3 regions of the Streptomyces shaanxiensis genome follow, and region 1 is predicted to be linked to each of the others. Evidence: riboswitches for the same ligand, from Rfam matches in the RefSeq annotation. Region 1 holds a riboswitch; each other region holds the start of a gene.
The links. Region 1 has a riboswitch for cyclic di-AMP ahead of ABD932_RS33220 (transglycosylase family protein). Riboswitches for the same ligand answer to the same signal wherever they lie in the genome.

Region 1 (7,214 bases):
TCGGGCAGGTCCTGGGCGATCGCCGACACCGTGGTGACCGAACCGGCGAGCCCCACCAGGGTCCTGGCCTCGCGCAGCGGCACCGTCTCCTCGGCGAGGTCGAGGGCCGCCTCGATGTCGGCCCGCATCGCCGCGATCTGCTCCTCGGAGGGCGGGTCGGAGACGACGCCGTCGCGGACCAGGTGACGCTCGGTCATCCGCACGCAGCCGACGTCCACCGAGCGTGCCGCGCGGACGTGCTCCTCGCCGACGACGAACTCGGTCGACCCGCCGCCGATGTCCACGACGAGGTAGGGCCGGTGCACGTCCTCCCGCCCCGTCAGCTCCTTCGTCGCGCCCGTGAAGGAGAACTCGGCCTCCTGGTCGCCGGTGACGACCTCGGGCTCGACACCCAGGATGTCCATGACCCCGCGCACGAACTCGTCCCGGTTCTCGGCGTCCCGGGAGGCGGACGTGGCCACGAAGCGCAGCCGCTCGGCGCCGTGCTCCTTGATGATCGCCGCGTAGTCACGGCAGGCGGCGAAGGTCCGCTCCAGCGCCTCGGGGGCGAGCCGGCCCGTTCGGTCGACGCCCTGGCCGAGCCGCACGATGGTCATACGGCGGTCCAGGTCGACGAGTTCCCCGGTCGCCGGGTCCACATCGGCGACCAGGAGCCGGATGGAGTTGGTACCGCAGTCGATGGCGGCGACGCGGGTCACTTGTCGTCCTCCTCGCCCAGCGGGGTCGCCTCGAAGAAGCCGCCGCCGTTCGCACCGAGCTTCTTGATGTCCTCCTGCGTCGCCGACGGAGACACGCAGGGGCCCTTGGCCCACCACTCCGGCAGCATCGCGATCGCCTCGTCGCCGAGGGGGTTGACCCCGGGACCGGCCGCCAGGGAGTGGCCGACCAGGACGTGCAGGCACTTCACCCGGTCCGGCATGCCGCCCGCGCTCGGGAAGCCCTTCAGCTCCTCGATCTCGTCGCGCCGCCGGATGTAGTCCTCGTGCGCGGCACGGTACGCGGCGGCCAGCTCCGGGTCGGTCTCCAGCCGCGCCGTCATCTCCTTCATCACGCCGTTCGCCTCCAGCGTGCCGATCGCCGACGCCGCCTTCGGGCACGTCAGGTAGTACAGCGTCGGGAAGGGCGTGCCGTCGGGCAGCCGAGGGGCCGTCTCGACCACGTCCGGCTGCCCGCACGGGCACCGGTGCGCGATCGCGCGCAGTCCGCGCGGCGGACGTCCGAGCTGCTGCTTGAAGGCCTCGACGTCCGCGTCGGTGGGCTCGGTGCGCGGGGTGGGCGGCGGGGGCGTTTCCATGCCTGTCTTTCTATAGGTGTTCACTGGCCGGGGTCACTGGTCGGCCTCACTGGTCGGAGGCGTCGGCCTTGTCGATCCCGTCCCAGATGTTCGAGTACCAGGGGCGGTCGGCCGCGGCCACGTCGGCCCGCGACTGCCTGGCCGCGTCCGGGTCGACCACGATGTAGCCGGTCTCCCCCGGCATCACATAGTGCAGCCGCCGCCGGATCTCCTGCTCGGCGTACGCGTCGTCCTGCCAGCGTGCCTTGGTGTCGCGCAGTTCCTCGACCCGTTCGGCGGCCTCTTCCTTCTGCCGCCGCATGTCCGCGATCTCGGCACGCTGGGAGACGTACTGCCTTATCGGGTAGGCGAGCGCCACGACCATGGAGCAGAGGACCAGCGCGAGCAGCGCGGCGCGTCCGGTGAGCCTGGAGCGCCGGGCCTGCCGCTTGGTCTGGGAGCGGTAGACACGGGCCGCCGTCTGCTCGCCGAGCAACCGGATCCTGGTCGCGGTGGAGAACCGGTCCCGGTCCTTCACGGCCATGTTCCCCGCCTCCCGTTTCACATGCGTACGTCCCCGCACACGGTACGGGACCGAGTACGGGGACGTACGTATGACTGGCTAAGCCTTACCCAGGTGGGGTCAGCGGGGTCAGCCCTTGCTGTGCTCAGTGGTTCGCAGAGCGAAACCGCGGGAAGGCGGAGCGGCCGGCGTACACCGCCGCGTCGTCGAGGATCTCCTCGATGCGCAGCAGCTGGTTGTACTTGGCGACGCGCTCGGAGCGGGCCGGGGCGCCGGTCTTGATCTGGCCGCAGTTGGTGGCGACGGCCAGGTCGGCGATGGTGACGTCCTCGGTCTCGCCGGAGCGGTGGGACATCATGCACTTGAAGCCGCTGCGCTGGGCCAGCTCGACGGCGTCCAGGGTCTCGGTCAGGGAGCCGATCTGGTTGACCTTGACCAGGAGCGCGTTGGCGGCGTTCTCGTCGATGCCGCGGGCCAGGCGCTCGGGGTTGGTGACGAACAGGTCGTCGCCGACGAGCTGGACCTTGTCACCGAGCTTGGCGGTGATGGTCTTCCAGCCCTCCCAGTCGTCCTCGAACAGCGGGTCCTCGATGGAGACGAGCGGGTACGCCTCGACGAGCTCGGCGTAGTACTCGGTCATCTCGGCGGCGGAGCGGGACTTGCCCTCGAAGGTGTAGGAGCCGTCCTTGTAGAACTCGGACGCGGCTACGTCGAGCGCCAGGGCGATCTGCTCGCCGGGGGTGTAACCGGCCTCCTTGATCGCCTCGAGGATGAGGTCGAGGGCCTCGCGGTTGGAGCCGAGGTTCGGGGCGAAGCCGCCCTCGTCGCCGAGGCCGGTGGCCAGGCCCTTGCTCTTCAGGACCTTCTTGAGGGTGTGGTACACCTCGGTGCCCCAGCGCAGCGCCTCGGAGAAGGACTCCGCGCCGATCGGGGCGATCATGAACTCCTGGATGTCCACGTTGGAGTCGGCGTGCGAGCCGCCGTTCAGGATGTTCATCATCGGCACCGGCAGCAGGTGCGCGTTCGGGCCGCCCAGGTAGCGGAAGAGGGGGAGGTCGGAGGCCTCGGAGGCGGCGTGGGCCACGGCGAGGGAGACGCCGAGGATGGCGTTGGCGCCGAGGGAGCCCTTGTTGTCGGTGGCGTCCAGGTCGAACATGGCCTGGTCGATCAGGCGCTGCTCGGTGGCGTCGTAGCCGACGAGCTCCGGGCCGATCTGCTCGATGACGGCGAGGACGGCCTTCTCGACACCCTTGCCCAGGTAGCGGTTGGGGTCACCGTCGCGGAGCTCGATGGCCTCGAAGGCGCCCGTCGAGGCGCCGGACGGAACGGCGGCACGACCCGTGCTGCCGTCGTCGAGGCCAACCTCGACCTCGACCGTGGGGTTGCCTCGGGAGTCCAGGATTTCCCGGGCTACGACGACGTCGATGGACGGCACGAGCATCTCCTTCTTGGGATGTGACGCGGGTACGCAGACCGCGGTGGGTGCTGCGAGATGAGCCTAACCGGCTCCGGGCGATCGGCCAGCGGTCGACCGCTCCGTGAACAGAACCGAGAGCGAATTGTTTCCGAACGGAACAAAAACCCACGGTACACACCGATGCACAACCGCGGGGCGCAAAAGAAAACCCCGCCCCGGTGCGTACGGGGGAACACGCACCGGAGCGGGGAGCCCGTGGGGGACGGGGGTGACCCTCACGAGGTCTTCACTATGAGGTCCACGTATGTGAGGGCGCTGTGGTTCAGCTACCTGCCCGCTGTTACTTCAGGTGCAGCTGCTGACCCGGGTAGATCAGGTCGGCGTCCTCGACGATGTCCTTGTTCAGCTTGAACAGCTTCTCCCAGCCGCCCTTGACGTCGTGCTCGGCGGCGATGGTGCTGAGGGTGTCGCCCTTGGCGACCTTGTACTCGCCGTCACCCTTCTTGACCTTCTTGCCGGTCGGGGTGGTGACGGTCTTGGTCGACTTCTTGGCGGCCGGGCGCTCGGTGGAGCGGGAGGCCGACTGCTGCTCGCTGGAGCGGGTGGTGGTCTCGGTGCTCTGCGAGGAACCGCTCGACGAGGAGCCGGAGTAGGCGGCGCTCGACAGGCCGGTGCCGCAGTGCGGCCAGGCACCCTTGCCCTGGCCCGCGAGGACCTTCTCGGCTATCTGGATCTGCTGGTCCTTGCTGGCCTGGTCGGCGGTGGCGGCGAACTGCGTGCCGCCGTACGCGGCCCAGGTGGAGGCGGAGAACTGCAGACCGCCGTAGTAGCCGTTGCCGGTGTTGATCGACCAGTTGCCGCCCGACTCGCACTGGGCGACGGCGTCCCACTCGGAGGCGGTGGCGGCGGAGGCGCTGCCGGCGGCCATCAGCGGGGCGGCGACGGCGGCGGCACCGGTGACGCCGACGACGGCGATGGCGCGAGCGGCCTTGGACGGACGACGGTGCTTGCCCTTGCTGGAAAACAGCATGGAGAGATCCCCTCACCGACGCCTGCGAGGTGAGCTGTCGGGTTCGGGCCGGTTGAGTTGCCCGGCCGCGCACCGATGGTGTCCAGTGCGCGACTTCACCCCAAGCCGACTCCGGCCGTGCGGCCCCGAAGGGCCTCAACTGCCGGACCCGGCGCAAACCTTGGGTCCCCCGCTCCTGCCTACGGCGCTTGACGCGACGACTGTTCCCGTACGGCCGCTGGCAGGATTCGGCGTTGCGGCAGCCGGGGCTCGTGGTGACGAGCGGTCACGACCGTAGACACGCGATTCGCGGAATGACAAAGACGATCAGGGCTTCTGAGATCTATCTCTCAGCACTTCCAAAACGGACATTCAGGTGTGAAGCAGGACGTGAACTCCCGCTGCTTTTCGCCCTATTCGGCAGGGACTTCCAGGGTCTGACCGGGGAAGATGTGGTTCGCGTCAGCACCGATGTCCTGCTTGTTCGCCTGATACAGCGCACGCCACCCGCCGTCGAGGTCAAGAGAGTCGGCGATGGAGGCGAGAGTGTCGCCCGCGCGGACGGTGTACGAGGCGTGGCGACCGGGGGACTTGACGGCTCCGTCGGCGGTCTCGCTCTCGTCGGCGGTGGCACCGCGATGGCGCCCGGAGCCGGCCGCGGCGTCGACCGCGTCGGCGGCGCCGGTGTCGACGAGGCCCCAGGAGCCCACACCCTGCTCCGAGTTGTCCCGAATGTCGCCTTCGGGGGTCCCTGTCGGGGAACCGTCGGGCGACTGTGAGGCCTCTGTGTCGGATGACGTACCGGACTTGACGGAGCTGTCGGTCGTACCGGAAGAAGAGGGCGAAGAGGAGGAATCCTTGGACGATTCGGACGAATCATCGGCGGAGTCGCTCGACGAGCCGGGGGAATTCGAGGCGGTCGAGGAGTCGTCGGACGCCCCCTCGGACTGCGACGAACCCGACGAGTTGGATGATCCTGCCGATCCGGACGAGCCGGACAATCCAGCCGAATCAAGCAATCCGGAGGATCCCGACACGGCGGACGGGGAGTCCTCCTCGACGCCGGTGTCCAGGTCGACCGAACCGGACTCCTCGGTGAGCCCGCTGAGCAGTCCACAGGTGCGCCAGGCGCCTACGCCCTGGTCCGCGAGGATGTTCTGGGCCACGGCGATCTGCTGGGAGCGGCTCGCCAGGTCGGGGCTCGCGGCATAGTCGAGGCCGCCGTACTCGTCCCAGTCGTCCTGGGTCAGCTGCAGTCCGCCGTAGCGCCCGTTGCCTTCGTCGGCGCTCCAGGAGCCGCCGCTCTCGCACTCGGCCACCTTGTCCCAGACGTTACCTTCGGCGGCGCTCGCGCCCGAGGCGCCGAGCAGCGGGATGGCGATGGCGGAGCCGGTCACTCCGGCCGCGACGAGAAGAGCCGGAGCCTGACGGGGGCGTCGGTGGCGACCGTTCCCGGAGAGCATGCGGGGACCTTTCGCGAGACAGTGGTGACCGCGGCGCGTGAAACCTGGGCGCCGTCGTTGATCCGTGAACGTATAGGCAGACGATCACTTGTCACAAGTTAATGCCGCGCAGATCACGTGAAGATCACAGACTTGAGCGCGTGTCACGTTTGCGGCGGTGGACGTACTCACCCAACAGGGGTGAACTCCACCGGAAGCGTACGCAGTCCGCGCATGATGAGGCCGCCCCGCCAGCGCAACTCGGCCGGGTCGACGGCGAGTTCCAGATCCGGGAGTCGGGTGAGCAGTGTGGCGAGGGCGGTCTGGCCCTCCAGGCGGGCGAGTGGGGCGCCGAGGCAGTAGTGGATGCCGTGGCCGTAGCCGAGGTGCTGGTTGTCGCGGCGGCCGAGGTCGAGGACGTCGGGGTCGGCGAACCGCTCCGGGTCCCGGTCGGCGGCGGCCAGGACGACGAGGACGGGGTCGCCGGGTGCGATGTGCTGCCCGCCGATGGTGAGCGCCTCGGTGGCGAAACGCCAGGTGGCCAGCTCCACGGGGCCGTCGTAGCGCAGGAGTTCCTCGATGCCGGTTTCGAGGAGGGCGGTGTCGTGGGCGGCGAGGGAGGACTGGAGCCGGGCGCGCTGTTCGGGGTGGGTGAGCAGGGCGTAGGTGCCGTTGCCGATGAGGTTGACGGTCGTCTCGAAGCCGGCGAACAGCAGGATGAAGGCCATCGCGGCGGCCTCGTTCTCGGTGAGGTGCTCACCGTGGTCGGAGGCGCGGATGAGGCCGGAGATGAGGTCCTCGCCGGGGGTGGGGGCGTCGGGGAGTGCCTCGCGCTTGCGGTGGATGAGGTCGGCGAGATAGCCGCGCATCTTCTTCACGGACCGCGCGACGCCGCCCCTGGGGCCGCCCTGGTGGCGGATCATCATGCCCGCCCAGTCCCGGAAGTCGTCCTGGTCCTCGCGGGGGACGCCGAGCAGGTCGCAGATGGCGTGGATGGGGAGCGGGAAGGCGAACTCGTGGATGAGATCGGCGCTCCCCTCGGCGGCGAACCGGTCGATGAGCTGGTCGGTGAGCTCCTGCACGCGTGGGGCGAACTCGGCGACCCTGCGGGGCGTGAAGGCCTTGGAGACGAGTCGGCGGAGCCGGGTGTGGTCCGGCGGGTCGATGTTGAGCAGGTGCGTCATCAACTCGGCCTTGCGCTCTCCCGGGATACCGGTCTTGCCCTTGGCGTGCGCGGGTTCGTCGTGGTGGGCCGGGTTCTTGGAGAGACGGCTGTCGGCGAGGGCCTGCTTGGCGTCGACGTAGCGGGTGACCAGCCAGGCCTCCACGCCGCTGGGGAGGCGGGTGCGGTGCACGGGGGCGTGCTCGCGGAGCCAGGCGTAGGCGGGGTAGGGGTCCGTCGCGAACTCCCAGGTGAAGAGTTCGGGGGCCTGGGGGGTAGGGGTCGGGGGGTGGGGCTGGTTGGTCACTCCTTGACGGTATCCGGCGTGTCGGGGATTTCGCCGAGGGCCCCCAGGGCGGCGTAGTGACCCATGTCGGCGGCCTTGCGG
Region 2 (7,214 bases), on a different contig from region 1:
TCGAGGGCGACGTGGCCCTGTTCCTGGATGACGCACAGGGCGTGCTTGGCGCCGCTCTCGCCCAGCCGCTCGCCGAAGGCCTGGCCGGCGATGTTCTCGTCCTGCCCGAAGTACTGGAGCATGCCGAGGTCTTTCCAGTCGTCCAGGCCGGAGTTGAAGCCGACGACCGGGATGCCGGCGGCGGTGGCCTTGGCGACGACGGCCTTCATGGCGCTGGGCTTGGCCGCGGTCAGCGCGATGCCGTCGACTTTCTGGTCGATGGCGTTCTGCACCAGGTTGGCCTGGTTGCCGGCGCTGGGGTCGCTGGAGTAGACGAGCTTGATGTTGTCCTTGGCGGCGGCGGCCTCGGCGCCCTTGCGGATCAGGTCCCAGAAGGTGTCGCCGGGGGCGGCGTGAGTGATCATGGCCACGGTCATCCGGGGCGTGGTGGCCTTGCCCGCCGAGGCGTCCGCGGCGCCTTCCTCGGAGTCCTTGCCGCCGGAGCTGCTGGAGCAGCCCGCGGCGAACAGGACGCCGGCCACGGCGGTGGCGGTCAGAGCGGCGGCTCGGTGGTGTCTGCGCATGTCCCATGCACCTCGCTGTGCTGATCAGGGCGGGTTTTCAGGTGGGGGGAGGGTCACGGGTCACCGCCCGTCGGATACGGCTGGAGCGCGTTACTAGCGCGCTCTAGTGGCACGTACTATGCGGTCGCCCGGAGGCGGGTGTCAATGGGCTTGTCAGGACGTATCGACAAAGCCGAGGTGGAGGGGGCGTCGCGGTGGGCGTGGCGATCGGCGTCGAGGTCCGCTTCACCGGCGGGGAAACGCGAAGCCGCCCCGCCTCTCGGAGGCGGGGCGGCGGACGACCGACGCTTCGGGAAGGGTGCGCTCCGACCGGTCAGGCCGGGCGTATCACGCTGTGGATCGCCGACTCGCCGGCGTGGTCGATCGGCTCCTCGCGTATGACCCGTCCCGGACCGGGGGCGTGGATCATCATGCCGTTTCCGGAGTAGATGCCGACGTGGCCGACGTGGAAGAGGACCAGGTCGCCGGGCTCGGCATAGGTGAGGGCGATGCCCCGGCCCGCGGTCGCCTGTTCCTGCGGGGTGCGGGGGAGTGTGATGCCGGCGGCCCTCCAGGCGGCCTGGGCGAGGCCCCCGCCGTCGTACGCGTCCGGGCCTGTCGTCCCCCACACGCAGGGCTTGCCGATCTGGGCGCGGGCGAAGTCCAGTGCCCGCATGGCTCGGGTGTCCTGGGGGGCGGTGGTGGCGGTGGTGGCTGTGACGGTGGTGAGGGCGGTGCTCGTGTCGAAGGGCTGACTGGTGGCGTAGGTCTGGCCGGTGTCGAGGGACTGGCCGGTGGTGTAGGGCTGGCCGGTGCCGAGGGCCTGGCCAGTGGTGTAGGTCTGGCCGGTGTCCAGGACCTGACTCGCGGCGGTGCTCTGGTCGGTGGCGGCCGCGGAAGGGGCGTAGGCGGGCTGAACTGCCGTGCCGGACCAGGCTGTTGTGCCCGCCGGGACCGGGGTCAGGTCGGATGCGCCGAGGTCCTGCAGTGCCTGCCACTGTGTCTCGGCCGAGGGCTGGACCGGGGCCGGTGTGGCGCTCCAGGTGTCGGCGGCCGGGGCCTGGCCCAACGGGGCCTCGAGGGGCGTGAGTTCCATGCTCTGCCGCACCGTGTACGCGGACAGCAACTCGCGGGCGCGGTCGAGCTTGCGCTGGTTCTGCTCCTTGGTCGTCCGGAGGGGGGACCGCTGAGGGTCGGCCGTCGGGGCGGGCAGGGCAGGCGGTGCCTCGGGGGCGGGAGGCAGGGCGGCGATCGGGCCCGCGGTCAGCTCCGCCATGGGAGCCGTTCCAGTGGCCCCGGCTGCCGGGAGCTCGGCGACGGGTGCGGCGGGCAGCTCCAGGGCTGCGCGGCCGGACGGCTCCCGTCCCAGTTCGGTGAGGCCCTCCAGCGCGCGCTCCGCCGAGCGGGCGGGCCGTGTCCCGGTGGGACGGTCCGGCATTCTGTCCCTCGGCAACGCGGCCGGGACGGTCGGGCCAAGCTTCGAGCGGGCGACGTCGAACCACTGCCGGGCGACATTGTCGAGTGCGGGGTCGCTGCGCCTGCTCTCCTCGCTCCGGCCACTGCCGGCCTCGCCGACGGGCCTGCGTCCGGCGTCCGTGGGCCGGTCGGCGCGCTTGCGCGGTCCTGTCGCCGCGGCGCGCGTGGCGTTGAAGGTGCCGGTGTCGGACTCGGCCTGGTCGTACAGGGAGCTGACCCGTCGACTGACCTCCTCGCGGCTCGGGGCCTCGTCTCCTGCGGAGGGGGCGGCGTTGGCCGTCTGGGCGAGCAGGGCCACAGAGGTGAGAGCCGCCGACGCGAGTGCGGAATTGCGCATGCCGGGGAGGCTCAAAGCCCCCGGACGCGCGGTGCGTTCCGGCGCCATGGGCGACGTACTCCTTCCGTGATCCGCCTACCGAGTTAGCTGACGGGTTCGGGCGGTCGTTTCCGGAAGGTGTGCCCTACGGCCCTTGCCCCGAAGGGTAGTTGGGCCGATTCACCCCAAGTTTCGGTTGGGTCCCCGGCTCCAGCGGCCCCTGGGGACCTACCGGACTCGGCGGAGGCCGCACGTCCCGACGGGGTTCGCCGGAGGTCGTCGTGCTGCCTAGGCGTAACCTAGCCAACTTGTGTGACTCACGTGAAGGTTGACGTGTGAAATGTCCGATACGTTTTTGTGACCTTCGACGCTCGGGGCGGACCGGCGGCCGAATTCACTTCGCGGCGCGTTGGCTCCGCCACGCCGCGTAATGATCGAGGACCGTCTGCTCGATCGGGCGGTAGCTGATGCCGAGTTCGCTCACGCTCCGGCTGTTGTCCACCCGGAAGCGGATGCCGAGGTGCCCCCGGATGTAGTCCTGGGTGAGTCCGAAGGCCGGGCCCAGGACGCGCACCGGCCAGTGCGGGAGTGCGGAACGCGGTAGGCGGAGGTCGCGGGGGTGGCGGGTCCGGAGGATGCGGGCCATCTCGTGGAAGGACGTCATGGTCGGGGCGGCGAGGATGTAACGGCCCTTCGCGTCCGGGTTCTCCGCGGCGGCGATGTGCGCCTCGGCCACCTCGCGGACGTCCACCGTGGTGAAGCTGAAGTCCGGGGCACCGTAGAAGAAGTAGCCCTTGAACAGCTCCTCCAGCAGGAACAGACTGCCGGACTCCGAGGCGGGGGTGAGGGAAGGGCCGAGGATCAGGCCGGGGTTGACCGTCACCAGCCGCCAGCGGCCCTGGGCGGCCTCGGCGTCCCAGGCCGCGCGCTCCGCGACCGTCTTGGCGTAGTGGTAGGGGTTGTTCTCCACCGTGCTGGTGGTGTTGAAGTACCGCTCCGACAGTACGGCGTCGTCCATGGCCAGGACGTCCGCGTAGTCGCCGAAGATCGCGCCCACGGTGGAGGTGAGGACGAGCCTGTCGACCGTGGGCGTCCGCTCGACGGCCGCCAGCACGTTGCGGGTGCCGAGCAGGGCCGGGTCGACCATGTCCCGGCGGCCGTCCTTGATCTTCTCCGGCATGCGGAACGGCGAGGCCACATGGAACACGACCCGGCAGCCGCTCATCGCCTCGTCGAAGGAGCCCTCCTTGAGCAAGTCCGCCTCGAACAGGGAGAGTCGGCCGGGGTGCGCCTCCTGCATCTCCCGCAGCGGGCGCACCTTCGCCGGGTCTGCGGTGCTCCGTACGGTGCTGTGGACCTCGTACCCTCGCTCCAGAAGCCGCTTGACCAGATGGCTGCCGACGAACCCGCTGCCACCGGTGACCAACACGGTCTTCGACCCGACTGCGCCCACCGTCACTCCTTCTCCCGCGCGGAAGCCGGTCGATCACGGTAGCGGCGTCACCTGTGCACGGCCATGCTTCAACGCGAAGCCTTCAGCCCAGACGGCGCCTTCAGCGCAGGCGGAACCCTCAGCGCAGACGGAGCCCTCAGCGCTCGTACACGATCCGCCCGTCGAACACCGTCATCATCACCTCGGTGTCCGTGATCGAGTGCGGGTCCAGGTCCAGCAGCGGACGGTCCAGGACACACAGGTCCGCGACCTTGCCGACCTCGACGGAACCCTTCCACTCCTCGGCGAAGTCCTGCCGGGCCGGGTTGATCGTGTACGCCCGCAGTGCCTCGGCCAGGTCCACGCACTGCTCGGGGCCGCTCTGCCGTCCGCTCGCCTTCGACTCGCGCAGCATCATCGCGGCCACGCCCTGCCGCCAGTCGGGCGCGGTGATCGGCGCGTCGGAGCCGGCGCAGACCGCGACACCGGCCTCGACGGCGGTACGCACGGGCCACTGGTAGGCGGAGCGTTCGGTGCCGATGACCTCGTCCATCAGGTCGGAGATGGTCCACTTGATGGCGGGGTTCATGTTGACCCCGTAGCCGTGTGCGGCCAGCTTGGCGAGGCTGTCGGCGCCGATGAAGTCGCCGTGGATGACGTAGTGCCGGGCGTCCGGGCGGGGCGCGGCCGTGTTCGCGGCGACGAAGGCGTCCACGACCGTGTCGATGGCCCGGTCCCCGGTGACGCGCACGCCCAGCTGGAAGCCGGCCTCGTGCGCCAGCCGGATCATCTCGCGCAACTCGGCGACCTGGAGCGCCGGGGTGGTGCCGTGCACGCACAACGCGCCGTGGCCGCCGCTGGCGTACGGCTCGCTCATCCAGGCCGTACGGTTCGGCGGCACCCCGTCGCCGAAGATCTTCACGCCGATCGCCGCCAGTAGACGCGGGCCCGCCGACTCCGGCCGGCGCAGTTCGGCCAGCACCTTGCGTACGTCGTCCGCGGAGCCGCCCCTCGGCGCGGGCAGCAGCAACACACTGACCCGCGCGTCGAGTTCACCGTCCTCGACGAGTTCGGCGTACGCGGTCCAGTTGTCGGTGCCGAGGCCGCCGAAGAGGGTCTCCGCGCCGCCCGGGCCGAGGCCCGGCTCGGTGTAGCTGGTGATGCCGCGTGAGTGCAGTTCCCGCACCACCGCCCGGACGGCCTCGCGGCGCTGGGCGACGGTGGGGGAGGGGAGCGCGGCCTGGACGAGTTTTGCGGCCGCCTCCCGCAGGATGCCGGTGGGTTCCCCGACGGCGTCGACGTCGATGACACCGCCGGGCGGGGGCGTGCTGTCCGCGTCGATGCCGCAGAGGCGCAGGGCCGCGCTGTTGACCCACACCATGTGCTGGGAGAAGTCGGTCAGACAGACCGGGTTCTCGGGCGCCACGGCGTCCAGGTCCCGGCGGTGCGGGAAGCGCCGCGGATCCGCCCGACACTCGGCGAGGTATCCGGCGTCCCAGCCGAGCCCGACGATCCACTCACCGGGACGGGACGCGCGTACCGCCCGCTCCACGGCAGCGGCGGCGTCGGCGATCGATCCCACCGTCGGATGGCCGACGTCCAGGGCGAAGGGCGGCTTGGCCAGGCCGTACGCGGCCCCGTGCAGATGCGAGTCGTTGATGCCGGGCAGCACGGTCCGGCCGCCGAGCTCGACGATCCGCGTGCCGGGACCGGCCAGGGCGCGCATCTCGGCGTCGCTGCCGACGGCGACGATGTCGCGGCCGCGCACGGACCGCCGCGCTAGCGGGGCGCGAGCGCGGCGAACGCCTCGTCCAGCAGCTCGACCAGGTCGAGTCGGCCGTCGGAGGCGCTCCAGTGCTCGACCGCGACGTTCAGACAGTCCAGGGCCGCGGCGGCGCGCACCGTCTGCCCGAGCGTCGCCGCCGCCGGGGAACCGGCTGAGGACCCGGCACGCTCCGCGAGCGCCCGGGCCAGGGCGGGGCGCCAGCCGTGCTGCTTCTCCAGCTGCCGTGCGCACAGCGCGGGGGTGTCCCTGACGAGGCGGGTCGTCGCGAGGGCGCGGGCCGGATCCTCGCGGTAGCGCGCGACGACCGTGTCCAGGGCGTGCCGCAGCGCCGTCCAGTCGTCCTCGTCGGCGGGCCGGGCGCGCAGTGCGTCGGCGGCCTGGTCGCCATGGGCGTCGAAGGCGGCGAGGACGGCCTCCTCCTTGGTGCCGAAATAGCGCAGGAACGTACTGCGGGACACGCCGGCGGCAGTGGCCAGGTCATCGAGGGTGACCTTCTCGAAGCCCTCGCGCTGGAACAACTCCAGTGCCACCTCGGCCAGTTGGGCCCGTACGGCCGCCCGGGCGATGTCTCTGGTGCTGGTACGTGCTGCTGCGCTCACCCCGCGACCCTATCCCGTCACCCGACCCGACTTGCAGTTCCGATACTCGGTCACTAGCGTGACACTCAGTTTCACATACGAATCTCAGCTTCACAGAGCTCGACTACACGAAACCCGACTTCACCAGCGCAGTGACGGAGGCACGTACACCGTGACCAAGACCCTCGGACTCATCGGCAGCGGCATGATCGGCGGCGCGGTGGCCCGCCTCGCCGTCGCCGCCGGACTGGACGTCGTCCTGAGCAACTCGCGCGGCCCCGAGACGCTCGCCGACCTCGTCGCCGAACTCGGCGACCACGCACGGGCGGCCACCCCCGAGGGAGCCGCGCAGGCGGGCGACCTGGTCGTGGCGACCGTCCCGCTGAAGGCCCACGACCGCCTCCCGGTCGCCGCCCTCGCGGGCAAGACCGTGATCGACACGATGAACTACTACCCGGACCGCGACGGCCGCCTCGCCGAACTGGACTCGGGCGAGCTGACCTCCAGCGCCCTGGTCCAACGGCACTTGGCCGACTCCCGCGTGGTGAAGGCGTTCAACAACATCGACTTCCGGCGCCTCGCGACCTCCGCCCGCCCCTCCGGCGCCCCCGACCGCGGCGCACTGCCCATCGCGGGCGACGACCCCGGGGCCAAGGACGAGGTGGTCCGACTGCTGGACACCCTCGGCTACGACGCCGTGGACATCGGCACGCTCGCCGACAGCCGGCGGAGCCAGCCCGGTACGCCGGTCTACGTCCAGCCGTACATGGCACCGCGGCCCGAGGGGCTGAGCCAGGAAGAGGCGCAGCGCTGGTTCTTCGAGACGCCGGGTGTCCCGGTCTCCGCGGACCGCGTCAGGGAACTGGTCGACGCCACGACCTCCGAGAACTGAGGCCGACATGCAGGGAACACTCGTCACCGTCCCCACCCCGGACGGCACCGCCGACGCCTACCTCGCCCACCCCGAGGGCGGCGCCGCGCACCCGGCGGTGCTGATGTACATGGACGCCTTCGGCCTGCGCCCGCACCTGAAGCGGATGGCGGACCGGCTCGCCTCGGCCGGGTACACCGTCCTGGTCCCCAA
Region 3 (7,214 bases), on a different contig from region 1:
GTGGACGTCCTTCGCGGACAGTCGCGGGTAGGGCGCGAAGAAGCGGTAGTACTTCGACTCGTCCGACACCTGCTCGTAGAAGCTGACCAGGCGCTCGGCGTCATCAACGGTGATGGGGCGGATGCGCGCGGTGCCGCCGTCGCGCAGCACCACGTCGGCTTCCCAGTGGGCGGGGTACTCGTGCCGGTCCGAGGCGCTCTGCATGGGGCCCAGAGTACGGCTCGCGTACGACAACGGCGCGAGGCAGTCTGTGGAGGACGTATGTCGGGTCGAGGCCGCGACCCGACGGTCACCTCAGGAGGAGCGTTTTGTCCCTCCCGGCATGCTTCACGGGTGTGGGAAACTGGTCTAGACAACCCTGAACACCGAAGGGCAGCATCACATGGCTGAGCGCCGCGTCAACGTCGGCTGGGCCGAGGGTCTTCACGCCCGCCCCGCTTCCATCTTCGTCCGGGCCGCCACGGCCGCAGGTATCCCGGTGACGATCGCCAAGGCCGACGGCAACCCCGTCAACGCGGCCTCCATGCTGGCTGTTCTGGGCCTGGGCGCCCAGGGCGGCGAGGAGATCGTCCTCGCCTCCGAGGCCGAGGGTGCGGACGCCGCCCTCGACCGCCTCGCGAAGCTGGTCTCCGAGGGCCTCGAGGAGCTGCCCGAGACGGTCTAATACCGTCTGAAGGATCTCCGCACATGCGGTGAAGCCGCGTCGGTCTTTCCGGCCGACGCGGCTTCGCTGTTTTCGGGCAGGCACCACGGGAATTACCTGCGCACCTGAAAAAGGGCAGCGGAAATTACCCGCCACCGAATTACTCCTCTTTGTATACGGCGCCCTTGTTAATGCCGCAGGCTCGGCATGTTTACGGGATGTTGCGAATTCCTCACGCGCTCCGCGCGGTCGCCGCCGGAGCCGAACCGCAGCCGGTGCACGGACAGCGAGCGCTCGGTGTGCAGCGCCGTGATCGCGCGGGCGCGTTCGCCGTCGCCGCGCGCCACCGCGTCCACGATCGCGCCGTGCTCGGTCCAGGACTCCACGGGGTTGACCGGCGACTCCACGGCGTACATCCAGGCGATCTTGTGGCGCAGCTGGGTCAGCATCGAGGTCAGGGCGGGGCTGCCGGAGGCCTGGGCCAGCGTCTCGTGGAACCAGCCACCCAGGGAGCGCAGGTCCTCGCTGTTTCCCCGCCTGGCCCGCTCCTGGCCCAGCCTGACCAGGCCGCGCAGCACCTTGAGATGGGCCTCGGTGCGCCGCTGGGCGGCCCGGGAGGCGCCGAGCGGCTCCAGCAGGGTGCGCATCTCCAGCAGGTCGGCGGCCTCCTGCTCGGTCGGTTCGGCGACGCACGCGCCCGCGTGCCGCCGGGTCACCACGAAGCCCTCCGCCTCCAGGGTGCGCAGGGCCTCCCGGACGGGGACGCGGGAGACGCCGTAGCGGCGCGCGAGGAGTTCCTCGGTGAGCCGGCCGCCACGCTCGTAGACACCGGCGACGATGTCGTCCCGGATCGCCGTGCACACCGAATGCGCCGGAATACGCATGACCGACCTCCGCCTTAATCCCCGTGAAACGTCGACGAATGACGTGTGTTCAGTGACTCTATTGCAACCGGCCGGAATTTCCGACGGCGGGCCGGAATCCATGGATATTTTTTGGACAGCGGGTCGTGCGAAACGCCGAAAGCCCCGGCTGGGGGAGCCGGGGCTTCGGGAGCGGAGTGTCTGTCGTCAGACGATCACGGGGGCAGCGGCGAGCGCGGCACGCGTGCGTGGAAGGCGTCGGACGATCACGGGGTGGTGAGCGTCGTACGCGCGCGTGGCAGGTGTCAGAGGTTCACGCCGTGCGAGCGGAGGTAGGCGACGGGGTCGATGTCGGAGCCGTACTCCGCCGTCGTGCGGGCCTCGAAGTGCAGATGCGGTCCGGTGACGTTGCCGGTGGCGCCGGACAGGCCGATCTGCTGGCCCGGGGTGACCGTCTGGCCGACCGAGACGCCGATGGACGACAGGTGGCCGTACTGGGTGTACGTGCCGTCGTTCATCTTGATCACGACCTGGTTGCCGTACGCCCCGCCCCAGCCGGCCTCCACGACGGTGCCGGAGGCGACCGCGTGGACGGAGGTGCCGCTGGCGGCGTGGAAGTCGACGCCCGTGTGGCTGCCGGAGGACCAGACGGCGCCGCCGGCCTTGTAGCCCGTGGAGACGTACGAGCCGGAGATCGGGGAGACGTAGGACAGCAGGCGCTTGCGCTCGGCCTCGCGGGCAGCGCGCTCCTTGGCCTCGCGCTCCCTCTCGGCCTTCTCGGCCGCCTTCTTGCGCGCGGCCTCCTGGGCGGCCTTCTTCAGGGCCGCGGCCTCCTTGGCGGCCTGCTCCTGAGCGGCGGCCTGGGCGTCGATCTGGTCGGCGATCGAGTTGTCGACGCTGATCACGGGGATGAGGCCAGTCTGTTCGGCGGCAGGTTCCGCGGCGAGCGCGGGGGCGGCCAGGGTGCCTATGACGCCGGTGGCGGTGAGGGCGGCGACGCCGGCCGCACGGGCGGTGGAGCGCTCGATCCGGCTGGGACGACGGTGCTTCCCGGTGGGACGATTCGCCCCGGTGGCGCAGCTGAACGCCATGAAGTGGCTGGTCCTTTCCTTCCTTCTCGCCTACCGGGTTAGCTGACGGGTTCGGAGCAGGAAGGTCTCCTACGGGCCCCCTCGCCTTCGCGCGGGCGTCCGATTCACCCCAGGGACTACGGTGGGTCCCCGGCTCCCCTGGCTCGCGCCGTACGGGGACTCGGCGATGACTGTCCGGTGCCGCGGGCGCGGCGCACTGCCTGACGGACAGCCCGGAAGACGCTAAGCGGGACGTCTTTCAATCCCCAAACGGATCCCGGCTTTTGTAGCGCATCCCACAGGCCAGACAGGCAACCTCTCCCCCAATTCGGGCATAAGGGGGCCCTGGTGACTCATTCGTCACCAGGGCCCCCACCGCGCGTGGCGGGTGCAGCCGTCTACTCGGCCGCCACCACGGTGACTTCGCCGATACCGAGGGCCTCGACGGGCTCCCGGATCGCTGCCGCGTCACCGACGAGGATCGTCACCAGGCGGTCCGCCGGGAAGGCGCTCACGGCCGCGGCGGTGGCCTCGACCGTGCCGGTGGCGGCGAGCTGCTGGTACAGCGTGCCCTGGTAGTCGTCGGGCAGGTGCTGCTCGACCTGGTCGGCCAGTGTGCCCGCCACGGACGCGGCGGTCTCGAACTTCAGGGGCGCGACACCGACGAGGTTCTGCACGGCGAAGTCCCGCTCGGCGTCGGTGAGGCCCTCGGCCGCGACGCCCCGCAGCACCGTCCAGAGGTCCTGCAGCGCGGGACCGGTGTTCGGGGTGTCGACGGAGCCGCTGATGGCCAGCATGGCCGCGCCCGTGCCGTCCGGGGCGGAGCGCAGGACCTGCCCGAACGCGCGCACACCGTAGGTGTAGCCCTTCTCCTCGCGCAGGACCTTGTCCAGCCGGGAGGTGAGGGTGCCGCCGAGGCAGTACGTGCCGAGCACCTGCGCGGGCCACACGCGGTCGTGCCGGTCTGCGCCGATCCGCCCGATCAGCAGCTGCGTCTGGACGGAGCCGGGGCGGTCCACGATGACGACACGGCCGGTGTCGTCCGCGGTGACCGGCGGGACGGGCCGCGGCTCGGCCGAGGAGCCGGTCCAGGCGCCGAGGGTGTCACCGAGCAGGGCGTCGAGGTCCACGCCGGTGAGGTCGCCGACGACCACGACGGTGGAGGTGGCCGGGCGGACATGCCGCTCGTAGAAGGCGCGTACGCCCGCGGAGTCGATGCCCTCGACCGTCTCCTCGGTGCCCTGGCGCGGACGGGACATGCGCGAGGTCGCCGGGAACAGCTCCTTGGAGAGCTCCTTGGCGGCCCGGCGCGAGGGGTTGGCCATCTCGTGCGGGATCTCGTCGAGGCGGTTGCGCACCAGGCGCTCGACCTCGGCGTCGTCGAACGCGGGCGCCCTGAGGGCGTCGGCGAGCAGGCCGAGCGCCTTGGGCAGACGGGAGACGGGCACTTCCAGGCTGACGCGGACGCCGGGGTGGTCGGCGTACGCGTCGAGCGTGGCGCCGCAGCGCTCCAGCTCGGCGGCGAACTCCTCGGCGGTGTGCTTGTCCGTGCCCTCGGAGAAGGCGCGCGCCATGATCGTGGCGATGCCGTCGAGGCCCTTCGGCTCGGCGTCCAGGGGCGTGTCCAGGAGCACCTCGACGGCGATGACCTGCTGGCCGGGGCGGTGGCAGCGCAGGACCGTCAGGCCGTTGTCCAGCTTGCCGCGCTCGGGCGCCGGGAACGCCCAGGGCCGGGCCTCGCCGGCCTGAGGCTGCGGGTGGAACTCCATGCTGGCGAGCTCGGTCACTGCGCCGACTCCTCGTTCTCGTCGGTGGTCCCGGCGGGTCCGGCCCCGTCGGCTTCCAGGTCCTCGGCCTCGCCGGCGACCGGCTCGTACACGAGCACCGCGCGGTTGTCGGGTCGCAGGCGGGCCTTGGCGACCGCCTGGACCTCCTCGGCGGTGACGTCGAGGACGCGCTGTACGGCGGTGAACGCGAGCTGCGGGTCGCCGAACAGGACGGCGTACCGGCACAGTTCGTCGGCGCGGCCCGCGACGGTGCCGAGCCGGTCCAGCCACTCGCGCTCCAGCTGGGCCTGTGCGCGCTCCATCTCCTCGGCGGTGGGGCCGTCCGCCGCGAAGCGGGCGAGCTCCTCGTCGACGGCCGCCTCGATGACGGGGACCTCGACGTCGCCGGAGGTCTTCACGTCCAGCCAGCCCAGGGAGGGCGCCCCGGCCAGGCGCAGCAGGCCGAAGCCGGCCGCCACGGCCGTACGGTCACGTCGTACGAGCCGGTTGTAGAGGCGGGAGGACTCACCGCCGCCGAGGACGGTCAGCGCCAGGTCGACCGCGTCGCACTCGCGCGTGCCGTCCTGCGGGAGACGGTAGGCGGCCATCATCGCGCGCGCGGGGACGTTCTCCTCGACGACCTCGCGCAGCTGCTCTCCGATGATCTCGGGCAGCGAGCCGTCGCGCGGCTCGGGCTTGCCGTCGTGGGCCGGGATGGTGCCGAAGTACTTCTCGACCCAGGCGAGCGTCTGCTCGGGGTCGATGTCGCCGACGATGGACAGGACGGCGTTGTTGGGCGCGTAGTACGTCCGGAAGAACGCACGGGCGTCCTCCAGGCTGGCCGCGTCCAGGTCGGCCATCGAGCCGATCGGCGTGTGGTGGTACGGGTGTCCGTCGGGGTACGACAGCGCGGTCAGCTTCTCGAACGCCGTGCCGTACGGGACGTTGTCGTAGCGCTGGCGGCGCTCGTTCTTGACGACGTCGCGCTGGTTCTCCAGGCCCTCCTCGTCGAGCGCCACCAGGAGGCTGCCCATGCGGTCGGCCTCCAGCCACAGCGCGAGCTCCAGCTGGTGGGCGGGCATGGTCTCGAAGTAGTTGGTGCGCTCGAAGCTGGTGGTGCCGTTCGGCGAGCCGCCCGCGCCCTGGACGAGCTCGAAGTGGCCCGTGCCCTTCACACTGTTCGATCCCTGGAACATCAGGTGCTCGAAGAGGTGGGCGAGTCCGGTACGGCCCTTGACCTCGTGGCGGGAGCCGACGTCGTACCAGAGGCAGACCGCGGCGACCGGCGTGAGGTGGTCCTCGGAGAGCACCACGCGCAGGCCGTTGGCCAGGCGGTGCTCCGTCGCGGTGAGGCCGCCGGATTGTGCCTCCGGTGTGGCCGTGTGACCCATGGGCAAGGTGTCCTTCCGGTCGCGTGCACTGCGTTGTGCCGAGCAGTTCGGCTTAAGTTCCTGCCACTGTATGCAGCGTCCGAAGGGTCGGCGAAGTTCCCGGTCAGAACGCCTTGGCTGCGCGGCTGGGTGCAGGGCGCTGTCACGAGCCGGGGGCGCCCCGCGGGACGGCCCGTTGTCCCTCGCCTCGACGCGCGGATCGGCGGGCGGCCACCGCTCTCGCCCGCTGGGCCCGCGTCCGCCGCTCTCACCCGCTGGGTATGCGTCCGTCGCTCTCACCCGCTGGGCCTGCGCCCGTCGCGTCACCTCTCGTGCCGGGTGACGCCGCCACCCCGGGACCCGCGCCCGCCATGCGGGCGCGTGCGGCGGCGCCGAGTCCCTTCGGCTGTCTCGCCCGGCTGCCCGTCGATCACTCCGGCGAGTGAACGGTCGCGCGGCGCGAGCTTGCCGCCGTGGGCGGAGCGCCCGTGCGGGCGGCCTGGGAGGGGCGAGGGCGGCACATGCGGGGGAGGCATCTGCCCGGGGCGGCACTCGCGAGGCGCTCGCCGACCGGTGCTCGGTCCCGACGACGGGGGTGCGCCGGTCGCCGGTCGCCGGTCGCCGGTCGCCGGTCGCCGGTCGCCGGTCGCCGGTCGCCGGTCGCCGGTCGCCGGTCGCCGGGAAACTCCGTCGGACGCGTTGTCGTTCCGGTGGCAAGCCCCGCTTTGACCGGGGCGGTTGGTACCCGATGAGTCCCCCCGCTCGCAGACGGGGCCGGGCGTCGGGGACACTTCTCACGCGCCGGGCCGGAGCCCAACATCGGGTCCTGGTCGGTGGTTGTCAGTGCCTCGGTCCACAATGGTCCGCGTCAGATCCCGTCAACGCTTCAGCAAGGAGCCGGCAGCGATGGCCCGCCGCAGCACGAAGACCCCGCCGCCCGACGACTCGTACGAGGAGAAGATCCTCGACATCGACGTCGTCGACGAGATGCAGGGCTCCTTCCTCGAGTACGCGTACTCGGTCATCTACTCCCGCGCCCTGCCGGACGCCCGCGACGGCCTCAAGCCGGTGCACCGTCGCATCGTCTACCAGATGAACGAGATGGGCCTGCGCCCCGACCGCGGCTATGTGAAGTGCGCCCGCGTCGTCGGCGAGGTCATGGGTAAGCTGCACCCGCACGGCGACGCGTCGATCTACGACGCCCTGGTGCGCATGGCCCAGCCCTTCTCGATGCGCGTCCCGCTGGTCGACGGCCACGGCAACTTCGGCTCGCTGGGCAACGACGACCCGCCGGCCGCCATGCGGTACACCGAGTGCCGGCAGGCCCAGGCGACGAGCCTGATGACCGAGTCGATCGACGAGGACACGGTCGACTTCACCCCCAACTACGACGGCCAGGAGCAGGAGCCGGTGGCGCTGCCCGCCGCCTTCCCGAACCTGCTGGTCAACGGCGCGTCGGGCATCGCCGTCGGCATGGCCACGAACATGCCGCCGCACAACCT

Region 2: it holds a riboswitch for cyclic di-AMP, as region 1 does, so the genes downstream of both, ABD932_RS39800 (C40 family peptidase) here and ABD932_RS33220 (transglycosylase family protein) in region 1, are expected to answer to the same signal.
Region 3: it holds a riboswitch for cyclic di-AMP, as region 1 does, so the genes downstream of both, ABD932_RS02755 (M23 family metallopeptidase) here and ABD932_RS33220 (transglycosylase family protein) in region 1, are expected to answer to the same signal.

Annotation. Positions count from the first base shown of each region.
Region 1 is NZ_BAAAZY010000022.1:75,572-82,785, forward strand. Features, by position in the region: gene ABD932_RS33200 (Ppx/GppA phosphatase family protein) at 1-698, opposite strand, end outside; gene ABD932_RS33205 (DUF501 domain-containing protein) at 695-1,294, opposite strand; gene ABD932_RS33210 (FtsB family cell division protein) at 1,341-1,817, opposite strand; gene eno (phosphopyruvate hydratase) at 1,942-3,231, opposite strand; gene ABD932_RS33220 (transglycosylase family protein) at 3,554-4,243, opposite strand; cyclic di-AMP (ydaO/yuaA leader) riboswitch at 4,248-4,440, opposite strand; gene ABD932_RS33225 (transglycosylase family protein) at 4,636-5,685, opposite strand; gene ABD932_RS33230 (cytochrome P450 family protein) at 5,853-7,133, opposite strand; gene ABD932_RS33235 (tetratricopeptide repeat protein) at 7,130-7,214, opposite strand, start outside.
Region 2 is NZ_BAAAZY010000028.1:349,956-357,169, reverse strand. Features, by position in the region: gene ABD932_RS39805 (sugar ABC transporter substrate-binding protein) at 1-563, opposite strand, end outside; gene ABD932_RS39800 (C40 family peptidase) at 877-2,355, opposite strand; cyclic di-AMP (ydaO/yuaA leader) riboswitch at 2,412-2,587, opposite strand; gene ABD932_RS39795 (NAD-dependent epimerase/dehydratase family protein) at 2,729-3,787, opposite strand; gene ABD932_RS39790 (amidohydrolase) at 3,924-5,492, opposite strand; gene ABD932_RS39785 (TetR/AcrR family transcriptional regulator) at 5,546-6,151, opposite strand; gene ABD932_RS39780 (NAD(P)-binding domain-containing protein) at 6,117-7,022, shown strand; gene ABD932_RS39775 (dienelactone hydrolase family protein) at 7,030-7,214, shown strand, end outside.
Region 3 is NZ_BAAAZY010000003.1:120,582-127,795, reverse strand. Features, by position in the region: gene ABD932_RS02770 (bifunctional acetate--CoA ligase family protein/GNAT family N-acetyltransferase) at 1-204, opposite strand, end outside; gene ABD932_RS02765 (HPr family phosphocarrier protein) at 383-664, shown strand; gene ABD932_RS02760 (GntR family transcriptional regulator) at 832-1,527, opposite strand; gene ABD932_RS02755 (M23 family metallopeptidase) at 1,812-2,597, opposite strand; cyclic di-AMP (ydaO/yuaA leader) riboswitch at 2,611-2,773, opposite strand; gene ABD932_RS02750 (M16 family metallopeptidase) at 2,975-4,363, opposite strand; gene ABD932_RS02745 (M16 family metallopeptidase) at 4,360-5,733, opposite strand; gene ABD932_RS02740 (DNA gyrase/topoisomerase IV subunit A) at 6,619-7,214, shown strand, end outside.